Regions from separate parts of the Exiguobacterium sp. s130 genome, predicted to be linked through region 1. Evidence: predicted binding sites of a transcription regulator. Region 1 holds the regulator's gene; each other region holds the start of a gene.
The links. Region 1 encodes Rex, which represses fermentation and respiration genes when NADH is low (regulators of the CRP and FNR family bind a similar motif). Its sites were predicted from a motif close to TTGTGAAATATTTCACAA; they were not measured.
Positions count from the first base shown of each region.

Region 2: a site for Rex is predicted at 3,545-3,562, ahead of HZS85_RS08110 (L-lactate dehydrogenase). Genes of this name have one in related genera too.
Region 3: a site for Rex is predicted at 2,291-2,308, ahead of HZS85_RS13085 (formate/nitrite transporter family protein). Genes of this name have one in related genera too.
Region 4: a site for Rex is predicted at 2,650-2,667, ahead of cydD (thiol reductant ABC exporter subunit CydD). Genes of this name have one in related genera too.

Region 1 covers NZ_JACSNI010000001.1:7,558-13,496, forward strand. The annotation lists gene HZS85_RS00075 (hypothetical protein) at 1-283, opposite strand, end outside; gene HZS85_RS00080 (ATP-binding cassette domain-containing protein) at 283-2,184, opposite strand; gene HZS85_RS00085 (redox-sensing transcriptional repressor Rex) at 2,352-3,011, shown strand; gene HZS85_RS00090 (twin-arginine translocase TatA/TatE family subunit) at 3,011-3,208, shown strand; gene tatC (twin-arginine translocase subunit TatC) at 3,216-3,995, shown strand; tRNA gene HZS85_RS00100 (tRNA-Ala) at 4,100-4,175, shown strand; gene HZS85_RS00105 (S8 family serine peptidase) at 4,398-5,939, shown strand, end outside.
Region 2 covers NZ_JACSNI010000003.1:114,097-120,035, reverse strand. The annotation lists gene HZS85_RS08130 (ROK family glucokinase) at 1-268, opposite strand, end outside; gene HZS85_RS08125 (YqgQ family protein) at 352-555, opposite strand; gene HZS85_RS08120 (M42 family metallopeptidase) at 539-1,576, opposite strand; gene HZS85_RS08115 (GNAT family N-acetyltransferase) at 1,737-2,246, opposite strand; gene HZS85_RS08110 (L-lactate dehydrogenase) at 2,502-3,458, opposite strand; gene HZS85_RS08105 (DUF92 domain-containing protein) at 3,624-4,403, opposite strand; gene HZS85_RS08100 (5-formyltetrahydrofolate cyclo-ligase) at 4,397-4,942, opposite strand; gene rpmG (50S ribosomal protein L33) at 5,000-5,149, opposite strand; gene HZS85_RS08090 (1,4-alpha-glucan branching protein domain-containing protein) at 5,254-5,939, opposite strand, start outside.
Region 3 covers NZ_JACSNI010000005.1:106,034-111,972, forward strand. The annotation lists gene HZS85_RS13070 (CHASE3 domain-containing protein) at 1-338, opposite strand, end outside; gene HZS85_RS13075 (YitT family protein) at 540-1,406, opposite strand; gene HZS85_RS13080 (hypothetical protein) at 1,543-2,145, shown strand; gene HZS85_RS13085 (formate/nitrite transporter family protein) at 2,329-3,165, shown strand; gene HZS85_RS13090 (YkvA family protein) at 3,201-3,620, opposite strand; gene HZS85_RS13095 (aminopeptidase) at 3,719-4,942, shown strand; gene murB (UDP-N-acetylmuramate dehydrogenase) at 4,998-5,912, opposite strand.
Region 4 covers NZ_JACSNI010000004.1:259,353-265,291, forward strand. The annotation lists gene cydC (thiol reductant ABC exporter subunit CydC) at 1-887, opposite strand, end outside; gene cydD (thiol reductant ABC exporter subunit CydD) at 884-2,614, opposite strand; gene HZS85_RS12365 (Rrf2 family transcriptional regulator) at 2,823-3,305, shown strand; gene HZS85_RS12370 (nuclear transport factor 2 family protein) at 3,328-3,696, shown strand; gene HZS85_RS12375 (hypothetical protein) at 3,969-4,136, opposite strand; gene ypfJ (KPN_02809 family neutral zinc metallopeptidase) at 4,220-5,062, opposite strand; gene HZS85_RS12385 (glycosyltransferase family 4 protein) at 5,256-5,939, shown strand, end outside.

The sequences.
Region 1 (5,939 bases):
CGCTACCATAATAGGATATGATCAATGGATCATTGAGTTCGACGAACAGTTGTGTCGTTAGAAGCGTACAACATAGTCCAGAGAGTAGACTGACGAGAAGACCGCTCCATGTCTGGATGACAAGTCCGATCATGCAAGAAATCAGAAGGAACAAAGGAAGAGCAGCATTAAAGGCATCCGGGCGGATGAAGGCGGACACGTAGTCCGCATACATCGGAACGAAATAAAGAATACCGGATAACAGTCCTTGAATCAGGTTGATGAAAAAGCTTTTCGTTCGCATCAGTGTTGGTTCTCCCATCGTTCCATCAATTCAAGTAGATCGACATCGATCTGGTCTCGTTCCGCAGATAACGCTGTCGCTTTTGGAATATCATTAAAAACTTCCGGTTCGCAAAGCAACTGTTCGATTTCCGCTGAACGCTGTTCGAGCCGTTCAATATCTTGTTCGAGTTGTTCGATTTGCTGACGGCGTTTTTTTTCTTCTTTCTGTGCTTCTTTGTCGATCGTCTTCGATGCCGTGACTTTTGCCGCTTTTGCCTCTTCGGCTTCAAGGCGAGCGATTTCTTCTTGTTCAGCCTTCTTCTCTGTGTAGTACGAATAATCGCCGAGGTATTCTGTCACACCAGCTTCACTCATCTCGATGACGCGTGTCGCGATCCGATCGATGAAGTACCGGTCATGGGAAACGAAGAGTAGCGTACCTTCATAGTCGACGAGAGCGTTCTCAAGGACCATCTTCGAATCCAGATCCAAGTGGTTCGTTGGCTCGTCAAGGATGAGGACGTTCGTCTTCCGGAGTTTCAGTTTTGCGAGCGCGAGACGTCCGCGTTCGCCACCGGACAATTCATGGACAATCTTGAAGACATCGTCGCCGCTGAACAGGAATTGTCCGAGCACAGAACGGACTTCTTGTTCGCGCATCAGTGGCCATTCGTTCCAAATCTCATCGATGACACGATTCCGGTCATTGAGTTCTGCTTGCTCTTGATCGTAATACCCGATCGAGACGCCGGTGCCAAAACGGAAATCACCGAAGAGAGGACGTAAACGACCGACGAGGACTTTTAAGAGCGTCGACTTCCCGATTCCGTTCGGTCCGACGAGTGCCAGTGATTCGCCGCGTTGCAAGCGAAACGTGATGTCTTTTGAGACAGCTTCTTCGTAACCGATTGCCAATTGATTGACTTGAAGAACGTCATTCCCGCTCTGTTTTTCGATTGGGAAGGAGAGGACCGTACTGCGTTCATCTCCATCTGGTCGGTCGAGCCGGTCCACCTTCTCGAGCCGTTTTCGAACGCTTTGAGCACGCTTTGTCGTTGTCGCCCGAGCGATGTTTCGTTGAATGAAATCCTGCATCTTCGCGATTTCTTCTTGCTGCTGTTCGAACTGTTTCATTTCTTGATCGTACAATGCCGCTTTTTGCTCGAGGTACTTCGTATAGTTCCCCGTGAACTTACGACAGACATTACGAGAGAGCTCATAGACGACATTGACGACTTGATCGAGGAAGTACCGATCGTGCGAGACGATCAGAACGGCACCACGATAACCACCGAGGTAACTTTCAAGCCAAGCGAGCGTATCGATATCCAGATGGTTCGTCGGTTCATCGAGAATGAGAAGCTCTGGTGCTTGCAGGAGCATCTTCGCTAAGGCGAGCCGTGTCCGTTGACCTCCGGACAATGTCTGGATCCGGCGTGAGTAATCGTCTGGATAAAAGCGCATGCCGTGCAGGACGGAGCGAATATTCGCTTCGAACTGATAACCACCTGCTTCTGAGAAGTCATGTTGTGCTTGATCGTACGTCTTCAGAAGTCGATCGTAAGCGACCGGGTCGTTCAAGATGTGCTCCATGCCCATCTCGATTTCCATCCGGCGCAGTGTCCGTTCTTGTTCTTGCAGATGTTCAAAGACGGTCAGCATCTCGTTCCAGATCGTCTCATTCGATTCGAGACCACTGTCTTGCGCGAGATAGCCGATTTTGACATCTTTACCTTTCATGATATCGCCCGAGTCATGACTGAGTTCACCAGCGATGATTTTGAGCAAGGTTGATTTACCGGCACCATTTCGACCGACGAGCGCAATTCGGTCGCGCTCTTGTACTTCCAATTTGATATTTTCTAAAATCGGCTCGACGCCGAATGATTTCGAGAGTTGGTTGACTTGTAAGAGTATCATTTCCATCCATCCTTCCACCCTTTAGTCTATCACGAACAAAAGCGCGAGGTCCTGCGGAATATATTATTTGTGACTCTATGTGAAGTGGTTTACAATCAAGGAGAGTAGAAAGCTTTTTGCAAAGATTTGGGTGCCACGATGGATGTGGCCGAAGGGGGAACTGCAGGATGAATGGATCAGACACAAAAATTCCACAAGCGACAGCAAAACGGTTGCCGCTATATTATCGCTTCATCCAAAGTTTATACAATTCAGGCAAGCTCCGCGTCTCTTCTGCTGAGTTAAGCGAGGCGGTGAAGGTTGATTCAGCAACGATTCGTCGCGATTTTTCCTACTTTGGGGCACTAGGGAAGAAGGGGTATGGATATAACGTTCAACATCTCTTAACGTTTTTCCGCAAAACCTTGAATCAAGATGAGGTGACGAATGTTGCCTTAATCGGGGTCGGTCATCTCGGAACAGCGTTTGCAAATTATAACTTTTTAAAGAATAATAGTACTCGGATAGTCGTTGCGTTTGATGCGGACGAAGAGAAGGTCGGAACAACGACGCATGACGTTCCAATCTATCATGTTTCGGACATGAAAGAACAAATCGAAGCGAATCAGGTCGATGTCGCCATCTTGACGGTTCCATCCCAGTTCGCACAGTCAGTAGCGGATGAGTTAGTCGAGTATGGTGTGACAGGCATTCTGAACTTTACGCCTGCACGGTTGAACGTGCCAGCGAGCGTTCGGGTTCATCACATCGATTTATCGATCGAGTTGCAGTCGTTAGTTTATTTCATGAAGCATTATTCGCAATCAGCTGAAGGAGTGAAATTATAATGGAAAACCTTATCCCGCTCACGTTAGGTATCGGACCTGCGAGTATCGGATTAATTGCTGTCGTCGCGTTGATCATCTTCGGACCGAAGAAGTTGCCGGAATTCGGTCGTGCTGCCGGTCAAACATTGAAAGAGTTCAAGAATGCCACGAACGGCATCATGGACGACGATAAAAAGGACGAACCGAAAGAGAAGTGATTGAATCATGACGGTTGATCAAGAACAAAGCATGACGTCGCACCTAGACGAACTGCGTAAGCGGATTGTCTGGTCGCTCCTCATCGTCGTCGTCCTGTTCGCTGTCGCATTTCCGCTCGTTCGACCGCTCGTCCGTTTTCTGCAAGCGGACTTAAAAGAGCTCGGTATCGGATTAAATGCCTTCAACGTCGCCGATCCTTTAATGTTGTATTTGAATCTTGCGTTCATCATCGCGCTGATTTTAGCGTCACCGTTCTGGATGTATCAACTGTGGGCATTTGTCCGACCAGGGCTTTATGAAAAGGAACAAAAAGCAACACTGACGTATATTCCAGTCATCTTCTTTCTATTTTTGGCTGGTGTAGCCTTCTCGTATTTCTGGTTGCTTCCCTTCTTGCTCGAAGTCTCAACGGATCTCGGGAAAGAATTGGGGATCGAGCAAGTCATCGGGGTCGAAAACTACTTCAGTTTCTTGATCCGGTTGACGATGCCGTTTGGTCTTCTCTTCCAATTGCCGGTCGTGACGATGTTCCTGACACGTCTTGGTCTTGTGACGCCATATTTCATGCGAAAGAATCGAAAATATGCGTATTTCGCGCTGTTCGTCGTTGCGGCATTGATCGCACCGCCGGACGTGACGTCACACTTGATGATCTCAGTGCCGTTGTTCGTTCTCTATGAAATCAGTATCTTGATTTCCGCGCGGACGTATAAAAAGGTCTTGATCCTCGAGCAACAGGCAGAGCTTGAACGACAGGCGGATTTGATGCGTGAATTGAATAAATGAATCGTGAATTCCTTCCAGCCATTTCGGGAGGAATTCTTTTTTATGAAAGCGTTATGTTTATATTGATAAAGCAGTTAGCGATGCGTATACTGAAGATAATTCATGGGGGCTTAGCTCAGCTGGGAGAGCGTTTGGCTGGCAGCCAAAAGGTCGTCGGTTCGATCCCGATAGTCTCCACCAAGTTCATACGTTCAACTCCTCGAGTGCTCGAGGAGTTTTTTTATGTTCCCAGTTAAATTCCTTCCAAATATAAAATGTCACCAAAAAGAAAAAAATTAAAAAAATAGACAAATATAAATTGTTTATTTCCATTAACTTCATTAAACTAAAAATACAGAATTTTCGTTAAACTGTTTTATTAGTATTACTACTATGGTTTTACAGAAAAGGGGAAACGAACGCATGAAGAAGAAGATTGCACTTATGGCAGCCGTCTTAATGACGTCTTCCAATCTAGTCAGTGCGCAAGGTGCACTGTCCTCGCAAGACAAAGCGACGGGTCAAAAACCGCAGGCGCTCTCACTGAAGAAATCGGGACAAGAAAAGAACTACAAACAATCGGATAAAGTCCGAGTCGTCATCGAGATGGAACAAAAACCGGCGATTCAAATCGCCCAATCTCAAAACAAGCGGTATAGCACATTGAGCAATGCCGAAAAGGAATCGATCAAGGATCGACTCGTCAGCGTCCAAAAATCAGTCAAGTCAGCTATCGCTAAAAAGGCGATTCCTGTTACATATAAAGAAAGCTTCACAACCGTCATCAATGGATTCAGTGGTGAAGTGAAGTTCGGTGACATCGAAGATATCAAACAACTCGAAGGAGTCAAAAGTGTACATATCGCGCACGAATATGCGCGCCCAACCGTCGATAAAGGTGCCAAGCCAGACATGCTGTACAGCAAGGACATGGTCAATGCGAAGGAAACGTGGCAGGACTATGGCTTTAAAGGGGAAGGAACCGTCGTCGCGGTCATCGATACGGGGATTGATCCATCGCACAAAGACATGGTCTTGAGTCCAGAGACAAAGGTGGATTTAACCTCTTCGAAGGTCGAGAGTGCGAAAGAAACAAAAGGTTTAAAAGGAAAGTATTTCACGGAAAAAGTACCGTACGGCTATAACTATGCCGATCACGACAGCGAAATCCGTGACTTAGGTGCGGGGGCATCGATGCACGGGATGCACGTCGCAGGTACGGTCGGAGCAAACGGCGATGAAGCAAACGGTGGTATCAAAGGGGTCGCGCCGGAAACACAGCTCCTCGCGATGAAAGTCTTCGGAAACGATCCAGGAATGCCATCGACATTCAGCGATATCTACATTAAAGCGATCGATGATGCGATTGCACTCGGAGCCGATGTCATCAACATGAGTCTCGGTTCGACGGCATCGTTCGTCAATTCAGATGCTCCAGAACAACGCGCAATCGTCAACGCGATGAACAACGGTATCTTGTGTGCGATCTCTGCTGGTAACTCGGCGTTTGCAGGTCATGGTGCGGGTAATCCATATACAGCAAACCCGGATATCGGTGTCGTTGGTGCACCAGGATTGACGAGCCAGGCGCTCCAAGTCGCGTCACTCGAAAATACGAAATTGACGCTTGAAGGCATGGCGCTGACGATCGACGGTCAGGATGCCGGTTATTTGGCATACCAAAAACAAGATTCGCCGAATCCGATTGCCGTCTTCGATAAAGAGAAGAAGGATGTCGTGTATGTCGGTGACGGTCAAGCTTCGAACTATGAAGGTAAAGACGTCAAAGGGAAAGTCGTCTTCGTCGTGCGTAACGGTGGTTTCAACTACGGTATGATCCAAGCAGAAGCTGAGAAGCAAGGGGCAGCAGGTGTCATCGTCCGCGGTCGAGTCGATCACGGGGATTACGTCAGCATGGCGCTCAACAATCCGACGATTCCACTCGTCACGCTTAGCATCGCGGAC
Region 2 (5,939 bases), on a different contig from region 1:
AACCGATGTTGACCGCCTTTTCGACGACACCTGTATTGAAGTCGATGAATCCCGGCGCGCCGATTCCCGCTCCGACGAAATCCTCTGGTCGTTTATCGCTTTCTTGACACTTCTCAAAGAATGATTTTGCAATATCTCCTGGAATTTGTGCCCCATCATTCAGGATCACCGTCTCAATCTCCCATTTTTCCACGATGATGCCTTGCAAATCCAAAATTGCCATCTTCACTGTCGTTCCACCGATATCAATGCCGAGTAACCATTTCATTGCTCTGTCTCCCCTATGCTCATATAATGTCTACTTGTTCATTTTAACGGACACACTCGTATTGCGCAAAGGGTTGCGCAACCTTAAACATTATCGGATTGTGAACGTTTTAACTCATGTCGTAAGATGAGTTTTGCTGAATCATACTGACGTTGCTCTAAAACGCCTGCTTCTTGCAATTCATCAAGTTCGAGCATCATCATCGCAATATCTGATGCTCGATCTCCTAGATAGATGAATGTTCCGTACGTCTTAAGTAACTGTTGTACATCATACAGTGTCTTCATCGACCATCGGCTCCTTTACATACGCATGTAGCAAATCATAGGTCGCTTGTAATGACGTCTCATGTGTTCGCTCGTAAGAATGGCTCGATTCAATCCCCGGACCAAATAGTCCGTGTCGAACATCATGGCCCGCACGCACTGCTGCCGAAGCGTCCGAACTATAGAACGGATAAATATCAACTTTATATGGGATACTATTGCGTTGTGCTAGACGTGTTAGCTGATGACGTAACTCTAAGTCATACGGACCGGAACCGTCTTTTGCACAAATCGAGACCGTGAATTCGTCAGAGTGCTGACCATCTCCTAACGCACCCATGTCGACCGCGATATATTCTGCGACTTCTTCCGTGAATCCAGCATTTCCACCGAACCCAACCTCTTCGTAATTTGAAATCAGGATCTGGACCGTGTGTGGCAGGTCGATGGTTTTCCATGCTTTAATCAATTCGAGCAACAAAGCAACCGATGCTTTATCATCGAGATGGCGCGATTTCACAAACCCAGTTTCCGTATAGAGGAAACGCGGATCAAACGTCACGACGTCTCCTACTTCAATCCCCGCGACCCGCGTCTCTTCTGCTGTCGTCGAACGAATATCAAGTCGGACTTCGATATTATCAGCGGACCGTTCCGTTTTATTCGTCTCGCGTGACGTATGGACACTCGAATGATGGAAAACAATCGTACCGGAAATCGTTTGACCGTCCATCTTATGAATGAGACAGTTCTCTCCTTCGATCGCTGTCCAAGCATACCCACCTAACTGTGATAAACTGAGTCGCCCCGTTGGCAAAATCTCTTTTACCATTGCACCTAACGTATCGACGTGTGCCGTCAGCAATCGTGTACGGTTTGAAGCGCCAGGCAAAGTCGCTAAGATCGCTCCCTTTTCAAGTTTGCGATACGTGATCCCGTCTGCAACCAAACGCTTTTCTACATATGTAATCGCTTCTTTCGTCGAACCTGTCGGACTTGGAATCGAGACCAGCTCTTCAATCGTACGTATGACTTCTTTCATGTTCATTCGCTCCCTTTCAATCGGACTACACCGTACTATCCGCTTTGTTTTCATGATAACAAATATTCATTCTTTGTCGGTACTGATATCCTATATGCACTACGCGAAAAAGCTGTAGCACTTTTTTGCTACAGCTTTTTGTCCACACCATATAATGAACTTAGACGTATTTTTTCATCCAAATATCATCGCGGTATGTGCCGTCTTCTAATTTTACAGAGTCTGGATCTTCGGCATATACTTCAAAGCCGAGCGATTCGTAAAGACTTTGCGCTGCTTCATTTCCTGATAATACGGCAAGAATGACTTGCTCAACGTCTGGTAACTTCTTCGCCTCGTCGATCAAGGCCTCCATTAGAGCACGACCGGTCCCTCCACGATATTCAGGCGAAACATATACTCCGGAAATCATCGCTTTGTGCGACTCACGTGACAGTTCGTATGGCTTGACCTGACCAAACCCAAACAATACATCGCCGTCGAACATACCTAGCCAAATCTCATCGGAGTCGGGTTCTCCTTCTAGACCTTCTCGTACTTCGCGGAGCGGGGTTTGCTGTTCATCGTCAAACGAATGACCGAAAGCATCTGGATGATTCTTTAATCCCTCAAGGCGTAGATTCCAGTATTGTTCTGCATCCTCTTTAGTTAATTTTCGAAAAGTATACATGACTGTCGATTCTCTCCTTTTTTGGGTTTCATGACGTACAAAAAATAACGGAAAAACGCTTCTATCTCTTACTTAACCTTTTTCTAGTAAAATAAAACCTAGATTTTTTCTCTTTAATTTCACTTAAATACAGTAGTGATGTTTGCCTCTTCTTTTTTCTCATAACAAAAACTCAAAGGTGGACACTAAGATACAGGATCACCATTTGAGTTTTTAAGCTCTCTATTTATGAGGTTTTCGTCATGCTTCGCGCCGTTAACCTTGCAAGACAGGTTCGAGCGTCTGACGCAATACATCAGCAGAATGATGAAACTTCTTCATTTCTTCTTCCGTCAACGCGACTTCAATGATTTCCCGCACACCTTGACGATTGATGATCGCCGGTACTCCGATGTGAATGCCGGAAATCCCGTACTGCCCATCTACATATGCCCCGACCGTCAACAAACAGTTCTCGTTCCCAAGGATGGCACGCACGATTCGAACAAGTCCAAGTCCAATCGCATAATAAGTTGCTCCTTTACGTTCGATGATATGGTAGGCAGCATCCCGAACGTTGATATAGATTTGATCAAGGTCTGCTTGAGAATAACGATTGTCCTCAGCAAGCAGTTCATCAATCGTTTTTCCGTAAATACGGCTATTACTCCAGGCAGCGAATTCCGTATCTCCATGTTCTCCAAGAATGTAGGCATGGGCATTGCGAGAATCGATGTGAAAGTATTCTCCAAGCATTTGACGCAGACGTGCTGTGTCGAGTACCGTTCCTGATCCAAATACGCGTGATTTTGGAAGACCGGAATACTTCCAAGCCAGATGTGCCATGATATCGACAGGATTGGAAGCAACGACGATGATACCGTCAAAACCGGAATCCATAATCTGACGAATCATTTCTTTCATGATCAATGCATTCTTTGCGACGAGATCAAGTCTCGTCTCACCTGGTTTTTGAGGAGCTCCCGCCGTGATGACGACGACCTCCGCCTCTCGGCAGTCCATATACTCTCCAGCCCAGATTCGCATCGGTGAAGAGCTAAATGGTGTTCCGTGGTTTAAGTCCATTGCCTCGCCTTCTGCTTTGGCTTTGTTGACATCAATGATGACAAGTTCTTCACAAAGTCCAGCTGTTGACATCTGATAAGCAAAGCTTGAACCAACTGCACCAGCTCCAATGAGGGCTACCCGTGTCACTTTCGCATGTAATTCCATATCGTTATGTCCACCCTTTCATTCGTCCTAAGAGTTTGTTAACTATCTCACAAATAAATTGTAACATCTTTCACATTCTTTGTACCATGTGAAATTAATCACATTTGTCCATTTTGTGTCATTAATATCCTAACATAAGGAATTACACACTCATATACTTTCCAGTTACCAGAATCGAATGATGATAAACCCGATTCCACTCGCTAAACCACTTGTTAAGACATTGACAGCATCATTCCCTAAAAGTCGAATGCCTGAAACGTAAACGGTCGGTTGACCATGGTGTTCTCGCTTTTCCGTGTATTCCCCACAAACCGAACATCGGTAAACGCGTTGCCCTACTGCTCCAAATAGTGTATCCAGTAGGCTCCCGAGTACACCGATGCTTGTTACGAGTAAGACGTCTCTTAAAGAAAGAGAAAATATCCAATGCGCTGCTACCGCAATGAATGCAGCTCCTGCAATCGTACCGACCGTTCCAATTAGCGACATCGCTCCACTCGTCCCTGCTGGTACCCGCCGTAACGTTTTGAGCGACCACGGATCACGTCTTGAGAGCGGCCCGATTTCGGATGCCCACGTATCAGCATTCGATGCTGCGATGACGAATAGAAATAACAAGAGATACGCAAAATCCATCGTCATGGCATACGCTAAGGCAGCAACGAACGCTACCCCTCCATTCGCAAGAACCTGCCATCCGTCACGCGCGCCATCTTTCTCAACGATGGAGTCGACCGATTGTTTTCTGGATCGTCCAACCTTCGATAACAAGCTCGAGCTACCAAAGAATAGTAAGAGTACTACTAATCCTTGCCATCCAAATCCAAATGAGACACCACTACCGACGAGCAGGGTCATGATCGCACCACTTGTCGTCAATAAATGAAAAGATCGTCCGGTCCAAGCAAGCAATAGACAAAACAAAATGGTCGCGCTCAGCATCGGATGACCTCTAAATCAGTGACGATCAGATCAACGGGGATATCAAAGGCTTCTACTTCAAAATCGGAAAGAAGTTGTTCGGAAAAGGCAATCGATACTTTACATCCTGCATAGGTCACGAGTGCACGATCGTAATAGCCTCCTCCCCACCCTAAACGATATCCGTCCCGTCGATAGGCACGACCCGGAACGAGACAAAGCTCTGCTTGAGCAAGTGAAGCCCGACGTGCTGAAGCGGTCGGTTCAGCAATTCCCATCTGATTTGCTTGAAGTTGATCTTCTGGTCCATGTTCATAAAAGACCATCTCGTCTCCCACTACTTTTGGTATCAAGACCGTCTTGCCCTCTTGCCACGCCTGTTCAATCAGCATTCTTGTATCACATTCATTTCGAAAAGCTAATGTGATCGCGACACATGTCGCTTGTTGCCACTCAGGCAACAACAAAACATGTTCGTAAATCAACCGTTCCTTCTCCGTACGATTCTCCAATACATCTAATCTTTCTTTGATCAGACGGCGTACTTCTTGTTTGTTCATGACTGTCTTCCTTTCCACAAAAAAAGCCATCACACGAAGTGACGGCTTCCATCTCAATTATTTCACTTCACGGTGAAGTGTGTGCTTACGGAGACGTGGGTTGTATTTCTTCAACTCAAGACGCTCTGGGTTGTTACGCTTGTTCTTTTTAGTGATATAAGTACGGTCACCAGTTTCAGTGCAAGCTAATGTGATTTTAACGCGCATGGGATTCCCTCCTATCTAGCTCTCGATGTATCAAGTGATTTTGCTTTACATAAGGTTAAGCATACTCAAGTATCGTACCAAGAAAGGAAAGGAATTGCAACTGTTCATCCGTTCTTTTTCGGATTCGTCACGTGTTGATATGGTTTTTCAAGGTTCTCTTCAAAACGCAGTGGCTTCTTTTCGACGTGATACTCTTGTTCCACCCCGTGACGTGACTCTTCTCGTTCTAGATAAACGACCGCTGATTGGCGCAACGCATCTCCTTCAAGTCGTTTTAAGGCAACGACCAGACCACCTGAACGATCAGGAGAACGCTCACTTTCGACATCGTAGACGTTACTTACGAGTGGCAACTCTTTCATCTTCGCGATAGCTTGGGCAGCTGATGCGGTCTCCATGTTGAAGTTGTGGATGACTGCGAAATCAACGATCTTACTCAAGGCTTGCGCTTGGCGTAAGAATGCTAAATTTAGTGCCGCCAGTTGGTTATAGGTCTGAACGAGCGGTAGACCCGTCACTTGCACTCCGTAAACATGAACACCTTCTTCAAATCGATACGCTTCTGGATGTTCCGTGACGACATAGACATTCTCACCAGCAGCAGCAAGTCGTCGAGCGAGCTCCGAAGCCGGCCGGTCTGACGCATCATATTGTCGGACGAACAACAAGATGGCGTCCGTATTCCAAGATTTCTCACGCTTCACTGCCACGTAGTAATCATGTGCTGTCAAGAAGACATCCGGTTCAATATCTGAATCTTGAAGGAAAGGATATTCGCGATATCGATCAT
Region 3 (5,939 bases), on a different contig from region 1:
ACATTATTGCGACGTAGTAAATCCTTGATTGCTCCTGGCGTGGTCGACGATTGATTTAGACTGTTTCGTAAATCATGAATTTTAGAAGTAGAAAAGTAATACTGTTCGAGATAACGACTATCTTCATACAATAAAAGACCACGCACCGCATTGGCACGATCTCGGTTATGTTCAACCAACTGGTCCACTTGATTGATTAACGGTATGTCATGATCCTTCATTTGCTCTGTTATCGTTGCAATCGTCCGATAACCGGATAGGGCGTAAATGATTGGGATAGAAGCGAATAAACTGATCAAAAGGATCAGCAGAATACGCTGACGCCAAAGTGAGTGCATGCAATCATTCCTTTAAATAAATAGACATGTCATAAGCTTAACTACTATCGCAAAAAAAGTGAAGCCTGTCCATTTTTTGAATAGGGAGAAGAAAGTAAAAAAATCAGTATTCCGAATAAAAAAGCAGGAAAGCTGGTGCAATACGAGAAGCTGTTTTAAAGTAAACGAAATAGAAAAAGCACAGCTAGGCTGCGCTTGAGTTTAAAACGAATACGAATGTTCCTTATAATTCCCAAAAATAGTATGGATTTCTGAGAACGTAACGAACGCGTTAGGTTCGACAGAAGAAACGATTTCTTGCAAACGGACGATTTCATTATTTTGAACGACGACATAGACCATTTTCTTCGTTCGGTTGGAGTATCCTCCCCGTGCATCAAGGATCGTCACACCACGACCAAGTTCTTTTGTGATGACTTCATTTATTTCATCCGCCTTTTCGCAAATAATGATACATTGCTTAGAAGCGGAATAAAAACTGTAAACCGTTTGAAGAGCTTTGGCGCGAACGAAGCTCATGATAAGAGCATACATAACGTGTTTCAAATCGAAGACCCACCATACCAAGATATAGATGACAAGATCTTGTATCAGAAATATGCGAGGAAGTGGCCAATTATGAAAACGAGCAAAGAAAAACTTTCCAAGAATATCGAGTCCACCTGTCGATGCGCCACCAAAGAAAATCAATGCCATCGCAAGACCAGAGACTAGACCGGCAAAGATGGAGGCAACAAGCGGATCGTTCAATGACTCGGGAACGATCTGAGTCGGAATCCAGTCGATTAAAAAAGAAGAGGCAACGACAATGATGCCAGATAAGAACATGAATCGCTTTCGTAAGAAACGGAAACCTAAAAGGAAGAGGGGAATGTTTAAGAGCAATTGTGTTAATCCGATTGGGGTGTGGAAAAGCTCTTGAAGGACAAGCGTGATCCCCATGATACCACCTGATCCGATATCATTTGGAGATAGTAGTAAGCTGATGTACAAGGAATACAGCAGCGTACCTATGATTAAAAAACTGATTTTTTCAACTCTCTTTTTCTGTGGGTGTGTTGTAGTCATGGCATTATGATGAGTGACCTCATGCTCCTCCTTCTGTGAGTATCTGCCTGCAAGAGTACGCCCATATGCATAAAATTTCAACCCTTCTTATGAAAAAAGATGAAAAAGGGTAAGTTTTTTTAGGAAGGTGATGAAAATGAAGAAAACATTCTTGATTATAGGCTGTATTTGTTTAGGCGTATTGGTGGGGATTCGTCTTTTTCAACAACCAGACGAAGAAAACCAACGATCTATTTGGCATGATGGTGATCTCGTAGCTAGACAAGTCGGTGCTTCCATGATGAATACGGTAGCTGTTCGCCAATTAGCTGAACAACTCCCGTTTTCATCAGAATTAAAACAGGTAGATGTCGAAGGAGAGTCGTTACGGCTCGCTTATGACGTCACAGGCAAAGAACGGCGTGCTTGGATCGGGACCGATACTGGTACATTACAAATGAATCAGGATTTCTTGAACGCTCGCTTATCAAAAGTACTTATGCATCATACGCTCGTTTTATTTTCGACGATTCCTGACTTGACCAATCTTGAAATTCACTATACCGATCCCTATTCGAAAGCTGATTTTAAGATAGATCGTAGCGCGTTCGACATCTATACACCATCTGACATCGAACGCGCTACGTCATCGTCTGGACGTTTTAATCGTGTCGTCATCGATGGATATGTGCTTGATTCCTCCAGACGACAAACCTTTTTCGAGCGTTTCGCATCAGGATTTTCGATTCAAACTAATTAATTGTATAAAGCAAGAAAAGGCATTTTTCACAATCTCGACACAATGATATCGTTTACATCTCGTTCTTTTATGAAAACGATAAAACAGGTCTAATCAAGACTTGAACATCTCTTAAGATGGAAGTATTATAATAAATGAACAAACATTGTGAAGTGTTGAACAAAAGGAAGAGAGGTTTCTACAATGAACGAGGTAGAAGCATTAGAAGGGTTACGGAATAAAGCAATCAAGTCGACACGTATGCTACAACTGCGTCCTCTCGAATACTTAGTTCGTGCTATGTTAGCGGGGATATTCATTGGATTTGCAATCATTTTTACCTTAAAAGCAATTAACGGGCTGTATTTGGCAGAATCACCTGCCGCGACACTTGTCGGTGGATTGACGTTCGGAGTGGCACTCGTCTTGATCATTTATGGCGGTGCAGAACTGTTTACAGGGAATACGATGTATTTCACGACGGCAACGATGCGCGGCTATACAACGAAGATGGATACGATGAAAGTCTGGTTGATTTGTCTGATCGGAAATGGTCTTGGAGGATTAGCATTCGCATTACTCTTCTCTCAAACAGGTATCTTACAGGAACTTGGAATGAACAATTGGTTGTTTGCTGTATCGGAAACAAAAATTCATCATTCGACGTGGGAAATCTTTACCCGGGCAATCTTCTGTAACTGGATGGTCTGTTTAGCAATTTTCATTCCGAAGAACATGAAGAATGAATTAGCGCAGATCATGATGATGATGGTACTTGTCGCAGTCTTCTTCGCATCAGGATTTGATCATGTCATCGCAAATATGGCATTGTTCTCTATCGCATTAATCGTGCCACATCCGGATACGATTACGTTTGCAGGAGCCATGCACAATCTGTTACCGGCTTTAGCTGGGAATATCATCGGTGGAGCAGTCTTCATGGGAATGATTTATACGTGGTTGAATAAAGAAAAACTAGAAATAGATGAATCACGTCAATCTACGGCACCGGTTCATATCGCTTCTAAACAAAATGCATAATGAAAAAGCAGCTGTCGCGACAGCTGCTTTTTCATTCATTCCATATGTTGAAAGCGATCAACATCTGCGGCGAGTTCTTCGTAAATCGTTTCGACGATTTGTGCGTCATCAAAGAGTCCGAGGACGTTATCGTCCGGTAAGGCGTCAACAGGAGACGTAAAGTACAGAACTGCCGTTAGCAATAATTGTTCTTGCTCTGCATGCATCTCGAATTTTTTCTGATAGAGGGCACGAAGCATTTCGAGTAGTTGTTTTAATTGGAAATAAAGGACGAGTTCTGCCTCGCGTTCGATATCAGAACTTTCCGTAGACGCGATATCTTGTGTCAGATGTGCGAGTCCGATTTCTGCTCGAATCAACAATTCTTGTTGTGCTTTTTCATCACCGACGAGATCGAGTGCCTGTCGGTGAAAATACGTATAAGCTGATTTAAAATCTCCGGGTGTGAATTCCATGATGATGCCTCCTTCTCTTCTCTATCTAGTTTCGCCTTATTTCTTGCAAAATTGCAACTATTTCGTGAAAATAAAGATACAAGAAAGGGGATTACATAATGCCGACACAAGCAGAATTACAACAGTACGCGTCTTTAGCAGTGCGTACCGGGATCAATCTACAGCCAGGACAACAATTGGAGGTGCGAGCGGGAATCGAGAATTTACCACTTGTTCGCGAAATCACACGTGTAGCATATGAAGTAGGTGCTACGCAAGTATATGTACAATGGTCAGATGATGAGATGACGAAAATCCGTTATTTTGATGCACCAGAAGACTCGTTTGATACATTCCCGGATTGGTTAAAAGCACGTTACGATCAGCTTGCAGAAGAAAAAACAGCATTCTTATCAGTCGTCAGTGAAGATCCAGATTTATTAAATGGTGTTGATTCAAGTCGAATCGCGCGTGCGAATAAAGCAGCTGGTATTGCTCTCGCCAATTGGCGAAAGTTCGTCATGAGTGACAATGTCAGCTGGTGTGTCGTAGCAGCACCTTCTGAAAGCTGGGCGAAGAAAGTATTTCCTGATGCAGAGGAACCGATTGAGGAACTGTGGGCAGCTATTTTGAAGGCAACCCGTGCTGATCAAGCGGATCCGGTTGCTGCATGGGCGGATCATGATCATAATCTGCGTTCAAAAGCGAAATTCCTGACAGAGAAGAAATACAAAACATTGCATTATACAGCGCCAGGAACAGAGTTATCAATTGAATTACCAGAACGTCACGTTTGGTTAGGTGGCGGTGGTCCGAATGCAGATGGTGTTGATTTTATCGCGAATCTGCCGACTGAAGAAGTGTTCACATTACCGAAGAAGACAGGTGTTAACGGTCATGTTTCGAGTACGAAACCACTCAGCTACAGTGGTAACTTGATTGATGAATTTACTCTTTGGTTCGAGGACGGAAAAATCGTCAAAGCGGAAGCGAAACAGGGGCAAGAAGCATTGGATGATTTAATTTCCCTCGATGAAGGTGCCCGGTATCTCGGAGAAGTCGCGCTCGTACCACATCGTTCTCCGATTTCTGATTCAGGTATTTTATTCTACAATACGTTGTTTGATGAGAATGCTTCGTGCCACTTAGCAATTGGTCGTGCGTACTCGACGTGTCTTGAAAATGGTCCTAGTCTTTCAGCGGAAGAACTAGAAGCACAAGGTGCGAACGACTCGATGACGCATGTCGACTTCATGATTGGATCCGCGGATCTATCAATTGAGGGAGAACTTGCAGACGGGACGCGTGAATCAGTCATGCGTGACGGAAACTGGTCGATCTAAATGAATAAAAAGGTGAGTCCAAATACTGGGCTCACCTTTTCTGATTAGATTATTATCAAGCTTCTTCCCCAATGATTTTTACTTCTGTCTCAAGTAAAATACCGAATTTTTCTTGGACGGTTTCTTGTACATGGCGAATGAGTGCAATGTAGTCAGATGCTGATGCGTTTTCGACGTTGACGATAAAACCGGCGTGTTTCTTTGATACTTCAGCACCACCGATGCGGGTTCCTTGGAGTTCACTATCTTGAATCAATTTACCCGCAAAATAGCCTTCTGGACGTTTGAAGACACTACCACAAGAAGGATATTCGAGAGGCTGCTTTGTTTCTCGTTTATGCGTTAGATCATCCATGACTTCCTTGATCAATGCTGGATCACCCTCCGTCAAAGCAAATCGTCCTTCGAGAATGATGTATTCTTTCTTTGAGAAACAACTCGTCCGGTATCCCAGTTCGAGTTCATCATGCGAAATGTTCAACAGATCCCCTTGTCGTGTCAAAACAGTGGCGCTATGAAGGCAATCTTTGACTTCTCCACCGTAGGCGCCCGCATTCATGATCAACGCGCCACCAATCGTTCCCGGAATCCCGCAAGCGAATTCAAGACCACTCAGTTGATGCGCATACGCAACACGAGACGCCTCGATGATTGCTGCGCCACTTTGAGCGACGAGTTCATGTCCTTCGACCGAAATGTCGGTTAACTTTTCAAACGAAAGAACGATACCGCGAATACCGCCATCACGTACGACGAGATTTGATCCGTTCCCGAGCAATGTCAAAGGGATGCCTCGTTCGTAAGCATATCTTACGACAAAAGCCGTTTCTTCATAAGACGTTGGGATGATGAAGAGATCAGCGATTCCTCCCATTTTTGTATACGTATGATATTTTAAAGGTTCATTGATCAGTACAGATTCTTTTGAAATGCCTTCATATAGCCCTGTCATTACTTGTTCAGTCATCATGGTCTCAGTCCTTTTCATAAATTCCTA
Region 4 (5,939 bases), on a different contig from region 1:
AAGATCGCCATCGGTGCCGCATTTTCAAAGACGGTCAGCGATGTCATGACGAGTAAAGCGAGGAAAACTCCCTCGAGTTGTCCGCTTGCGACGAGATATGCACCCACACCGAGGACAAGCCAAGAGATGATCAACGTCACCATCGTATTCAAGGCCAGGTTCGAGACAGCGTGTAAACCATTACGTTTCTCTTCCTCGACATACCGTTTCGCGACGGCATTCAAGTCCTGTTCCTTTTGGTCGAGCTGTTGGTAAATCTTCAAATCACGATAGCCTTGGAATAACTCTGTCACTTCTGTCGACAAGTCACCACGTCGGACACGGACTGAACGGGCGAAGCGTTGTTCACGGTACGCGAACCATCCCGGAATCAAGAAACCGGTCAAAATTAAACCAAGCAACAGAATCCCGGCAATCGTCCATGAGAAGAAACTGACGAAAAAGATCGTACAGAAGAAAACGAGCAGTAACACGATCGGCGGATAGAGGACACGTAAGAACGTATTTTGCAGACTCTCGACATCCCCGACGATCCGCGCAAGTAAATCCCCACTGCGGTACTTACCAAAAATCCCTGGCGCAAGCGGCTCGAGACGACGGTAAAATGACGTTCGCAAGTCACTAAGGATCGTAAACGTCGCCCGGTGCGAATAGTAACGTTCCGCATACCGACTGACGGCGCGCGTCAGACTCGACACTTTTTGCAGGGCGATCAAGACAGCGAGTGTCTGGATCGGTGGCAACAAGGCTGCCTTTGAAATCAGGTAACCACTTGCTGCGAATAAACCGACCGCTGTCACACCGGCGAGGACACCGAAGAAGATCGACCAGGCGATATCGCGTTTTTGATGCACCATCAACCGAAAGACTCCTAATAATTCCTTCATCGTGTTTCCTCCCCTCTCTGGACGCTACGCATCCGCGCATATTCCGAATCGCGACCAAGCAATTCATCGTGAGTGCCACGATCGACGATTCGTCCGCCGTCGAGAACGACGATTTGATCCGATCGTTCAATCGTATGCAAACGGTGCGCGACAGTGATGACGGTTGCCGATTGTCCGAGTTGCTCAATCGCGTGTTGGAGCAGTCGCTCCGTTTTGACATCAAGTCCAGTCGTCGGTTCATCAAAGACGACGACGTTCGGTCGTTTCAAGAACGCTCGTGCTAACGCAACACGCTGTTTTTCGCCACCCGATAGACCACGTCCACCTTCTCCGATCACCGTGTCGATCCCTTCAGGCAACGTCGCAATCAACTCCTCGAGCCCTGCCGCCTGCGCCGCTTCGAAAATCTCTTCCGGCGTCGCTTGACGAAGCTCACCAATCGCGATGTTTTCTGCCAGTGTTCCGGCATACAGATACGGATGTTGAGAAATGTAGCTCAACTGACGGAACCAGCTTGTTTCCTCCACCTGACCGCGCTCGGTCCCGTCGAGTAGAATCCGTCCTTCTTGTGGATCCGCGAGTCCGGCAATCAACTGCAAGACGGTCGATTTACCGGCCCCACTGCGACCGATCAATGCTACCTTTTGATACGGCTCAATCGTAAGCCCGATATCTTGTAAGGCAAAACGTCCTTCTTGGTACGTAAAGCCGACTTCATCCAAGACGATTCGTGGTGGACGATTGGTCGTGAGTTCCGATTGACCGAATGCAACAGGACGATCATCTGCCGTCAGTTCGGCTGCGATCTGTTTCGCTGCTGCCACACTACCGCGTCCCGTATGGAAAGCAGCCCCCATCTCTTTTAAGGCAAGATAGTATTCTGGTGCCAACACGAGCATCAAGAACGCTGGGATAAAGGTGATGCTTTGAAACAGAATCAAACGCAGACTGACTTCAAGTGCAATCATTCCCATGCTGAGCATCGAGATGAACTCAAGCATCAATGACGACAAGAAGGCGAGCTTCAAGACCGTTAATGTCGCATCTCGGAAATCGAGACTGCTTTTTTCGATGACGTCACGCTGTCGTTTCGCGCGACCGAATAACTTCAAGGTTATCAGTCCTTGTAACGTATCGAGGAACGTTCCTGAGAATGCCGTCATCTTCTCGAGTTGAGCATCGGCCCGCTTTTGCGTCATGATGCCGATGATGATGTAAAACAACGGAATGAACGGCGCCGTGATCATCATGACAAGACCCGTGATCCAGTCATAGCTGAATGCCGCAATCAAGACCATCAATGGAACGATTGTCGTCTGGACGACTTTCGGCAAATATTGACTATAGTAGCTGTCCATCTCGTCTACTGCATCGAGCAAGACACTGACCTTCTGTCCCGCTTGCCCTTGTAGCATCATCTCGACTGAGCGACTCGTATATTTCGCAACGAGTGCTTCCCGAAGCGCCTGCTTCATGTGTGCCGATAACGTCGTACCAAGACGACCGTTCCAATACGTCACGGCGACTCGGAGCAACAGCATCCCGAGAACGACGAGCAGTAAAGGAATAACGGCTTCAAACGGTTGTTCTTTTAGGAAAATGCGATCGACCGTCAACACGATGCCGTATGACTGACCGACGACCGCGACCCCCATCAGGAAAGCCGCGATGATGAATTGAATGAGAATACTGCGTGGAATCTGGACGATTCCTTTTAATGGATTCATATACAAACGTCCTTTCACGAAGTGTGAACGACTTTTAGTGAATATTTTCACATATCGTACATTTAGTATATCTAATCTGGAACGGGGATGCCATGCAGATGCTGTCGAAAAGGTGTGACGGTTTTGTGAGAGCATAAAACTCGACAATCCTTTCGAATGAAACTATTATGGATAGATATTATCCACGTTTAACGAAAGGAGTCTTTCTATGCAAATGAAAACCGGGGTCGAGCAATCCGTCTACGCGATGTTGCTTTTGACCTTCCTTCCAGATCGCGCTGTGTTGCCCGGTGAATTCATCAGCCAGCAACTCGGTGCTTCACCGACCTATTTCCAAAAGCTCTTACGAAAACTCGTTCAGGCGGATCTGTTGTATTCCGTACCGGGTGTCAAAGGGGGCTTTCGCTTGCGACGTCCGGCAGACGAAATTCAAATCTTCGATGTCTATCAAGCCATTGAGGGCAAACAGACATTGTACGCGTCAAGTGGTGTCTTTGAAGATTTGATGGGGATTCAGGAACAGGAGATCGGTCTGCTCTCGAATCTGATGACAGAGGCAGAAGATGCGTGGCAATCGACGTTGAAGCGCGAATCAATCGGCTCGATCCGTCAAGCAATTGACGCCTCCTGTCCACCAGAACATTTAGAACGGTTGCATGCGTTAATCACAGACCGGATGATGACACTTTAATGAACAGAAAGAAGTTTTTACTATGGTATTGAATCGTTATTTCGACTTATTCGACGCGTCACGCACAGATGAACAAGCTTTTGAGGATCTCGTTTCCTTATTCACGACAGACATCACGTTCGTCCTGAACGGACAACCAAAGTACGGCATCGACGCCTGGAAACAATTCGTCCGTCATGTGTTTACAACGAATCAAGACATTAAGCACATGTACGCCGGCTGGGAAGAAACAACACCCGGAACATATGAAACACGCTGGGCAGTTTGCGGAAAACGGGCAGACGGTAGTGTCTTCACGCAAGACGGAAAAGATATCGCACGTCTCGATGAAAACGGACGGATCGCTTACCTGGAAAACGTTCCAGATGATCCGACGATGTTCCGTTCATAAGATGGCTTTTAAATAACGAAGAGGCTGACTCGAAAGTCAGTCTTTACAAAGATAAGGGTGGCAGAATAATAAACTGCTATCCTTATCTCGTAACAAAAAGAATGACGCGTCACACGCCACTCCTACAGGAACAAGCGCATTTATGCGCTGTCAGAGACGAACAAGACCCGCTTTCCTGCTTCAACAAAGCAGGAAAACTGGCTTGTGTCTCGCCTGAGGAAAGGGCGTGAAAAGACGCGTCATTCTTTTTTTAAGTCAGCCTCTTTTGGTATTTAGCGCTTCAGTACGAGTCGTTTCAACAAATAGCCCGTGATGACAAGTAATGACGCAATGGCGAAATAGACCATGTAGATCAACAAGTCCGGTGCAAATCTTGACACGATGTACGTCAATACGACGACAGCCGTATACAGCAACAAAAATAGACTGATGTGCTTCAACTTCGACACTCCCCTTTGAATCCTTCTCTCTTCTTTACGGAAACGATTGGAAAATGTTTCAAAAGGTATGTCTTTACTTCGTTTTATAGATTCTTCGCTTTGAATGTGTCTCCACCTTCGATCGTGCCGTTATCAAAGCCTTTTTGGAACCAACGTTCCCGTTGCGCCGATGTGCCGTGGGTGAAACTTTCCGGTACGACATATCCTTGTCCTTTCTCTTGTAACGTATCGTCCCCAACAGCATTCGCTGCCGTCAACGCTTCTTCGAGATCGCCTTCTTCGAGCAAGTTTTCGCCTTGCGCGTGATGCGCCCAGACGCCGGCATAATAATCTGCCTGTAGCTCGAATCGAACGAGGTACTTGTTGAACTTCTCCTCACTCATTTGCTTTCGAAGTGGCATGATCTCATCCGATTTTCCGAGTAACGTCTGGACATGATGCCCGACTTCATGCGCAATGACATACGCCATCGCAAAATCGCCCGGTGCTCCGTATTTCGTCTGCAGTTCATCATAAAAGCTTAAATCAATGTATAATTTCTGATCACCGGGACAGTAAAAGGGACCGACGGACTTCCCTGCTTGTCCGCAAGCCGAACTAACTTGATCCGTATACAAGACGAGTGTCGGTTTTTTATAGGTCTTACCATCTTCTTTAAATTCTTTTGTCCAGACTCGTTCCGTATCGGCCAAGACGACGGAGACGAAGTCCGCTGCTTCTTTTTCCTGCGCTGTTTCCTCATACGTCGTATTTTGCTGATCCCCACCGGTTAAGTCTCCGAGTAGTTCAGTTGGATTCCCACCCATCAAAGTGATGACGATCAGCAGGATGATTCCGACACCACCGCCGATACCGGCGATTCCTTTTCCACCCATTCCTCGCCGGTCCTCGACGTTTGAACTTCGTTCTCTTCCCTTCCATTTCATGTGTTTTCCTCCTACCCGTTTCGTTATTGTTCTTTACCCAAAAGCTTTTATACGTAACGCTTCAGCACATCATAGATGAAACAGAAGTCATTTGATTTGAAGGATTTTCTAGGAATATCCTTCTACTGTAGAGAAGATTAGTAGCAGAACCGATCTTTCGGATCCAATTTTTTCTACACAAAGGAGGTACGACATGAAGCCTCATCTACTTTTTTTATCTTGGCGTGATGCTCGACATCCACAAGCTGGAGAAGCTGAAACTTTTATTCATGAAATGTTGCGGCGTGTCAGTACTACCTACCGAGTTACCCATTTGTCCGTCTCATTCAAGGGCGGATCACCGACGGAGTATCGAGATGGTATCACTTACCTCCGTTATGGTACGACAGCTTCTCTTATTCCATATGCACTTTATTATTACTGGTCTTATGCTAAAACGATTGATTTAGTTCTGGATCATTTGAATGGGTTTCATTTCTTCACACCATTTTATGTTCCACGTCATAAACGAACTTTATTTCTTTATCAATTGATTCGTGAACGTTGGTCGACGACGCTTGTGTTTCCTTTTTCAAAGCTTGGCGAATGGACAGAGACTCGACGGTTAAGCTGGTATAAAGATAGTCATGCCTTGACTATCAGCCCCTCTGTTGTAGATGAACTGCAAAGTGCTGGTTTTACTAACAGTCATATCACGATGTTGCCGCCAGGACTTTCTTTTTCCCCATGGTCTGAACAGGAATGGGAGTTAAAAGAACATGTTCCAACCTTTCTATATATCAATCGTCGGAACGAAAAAGAACTTCAAGATATTGTAGAGTCATTCCTCATGGTCCAACGTGAGTTTCCTGAGACACGCCTCTGGCTGATTGGTATC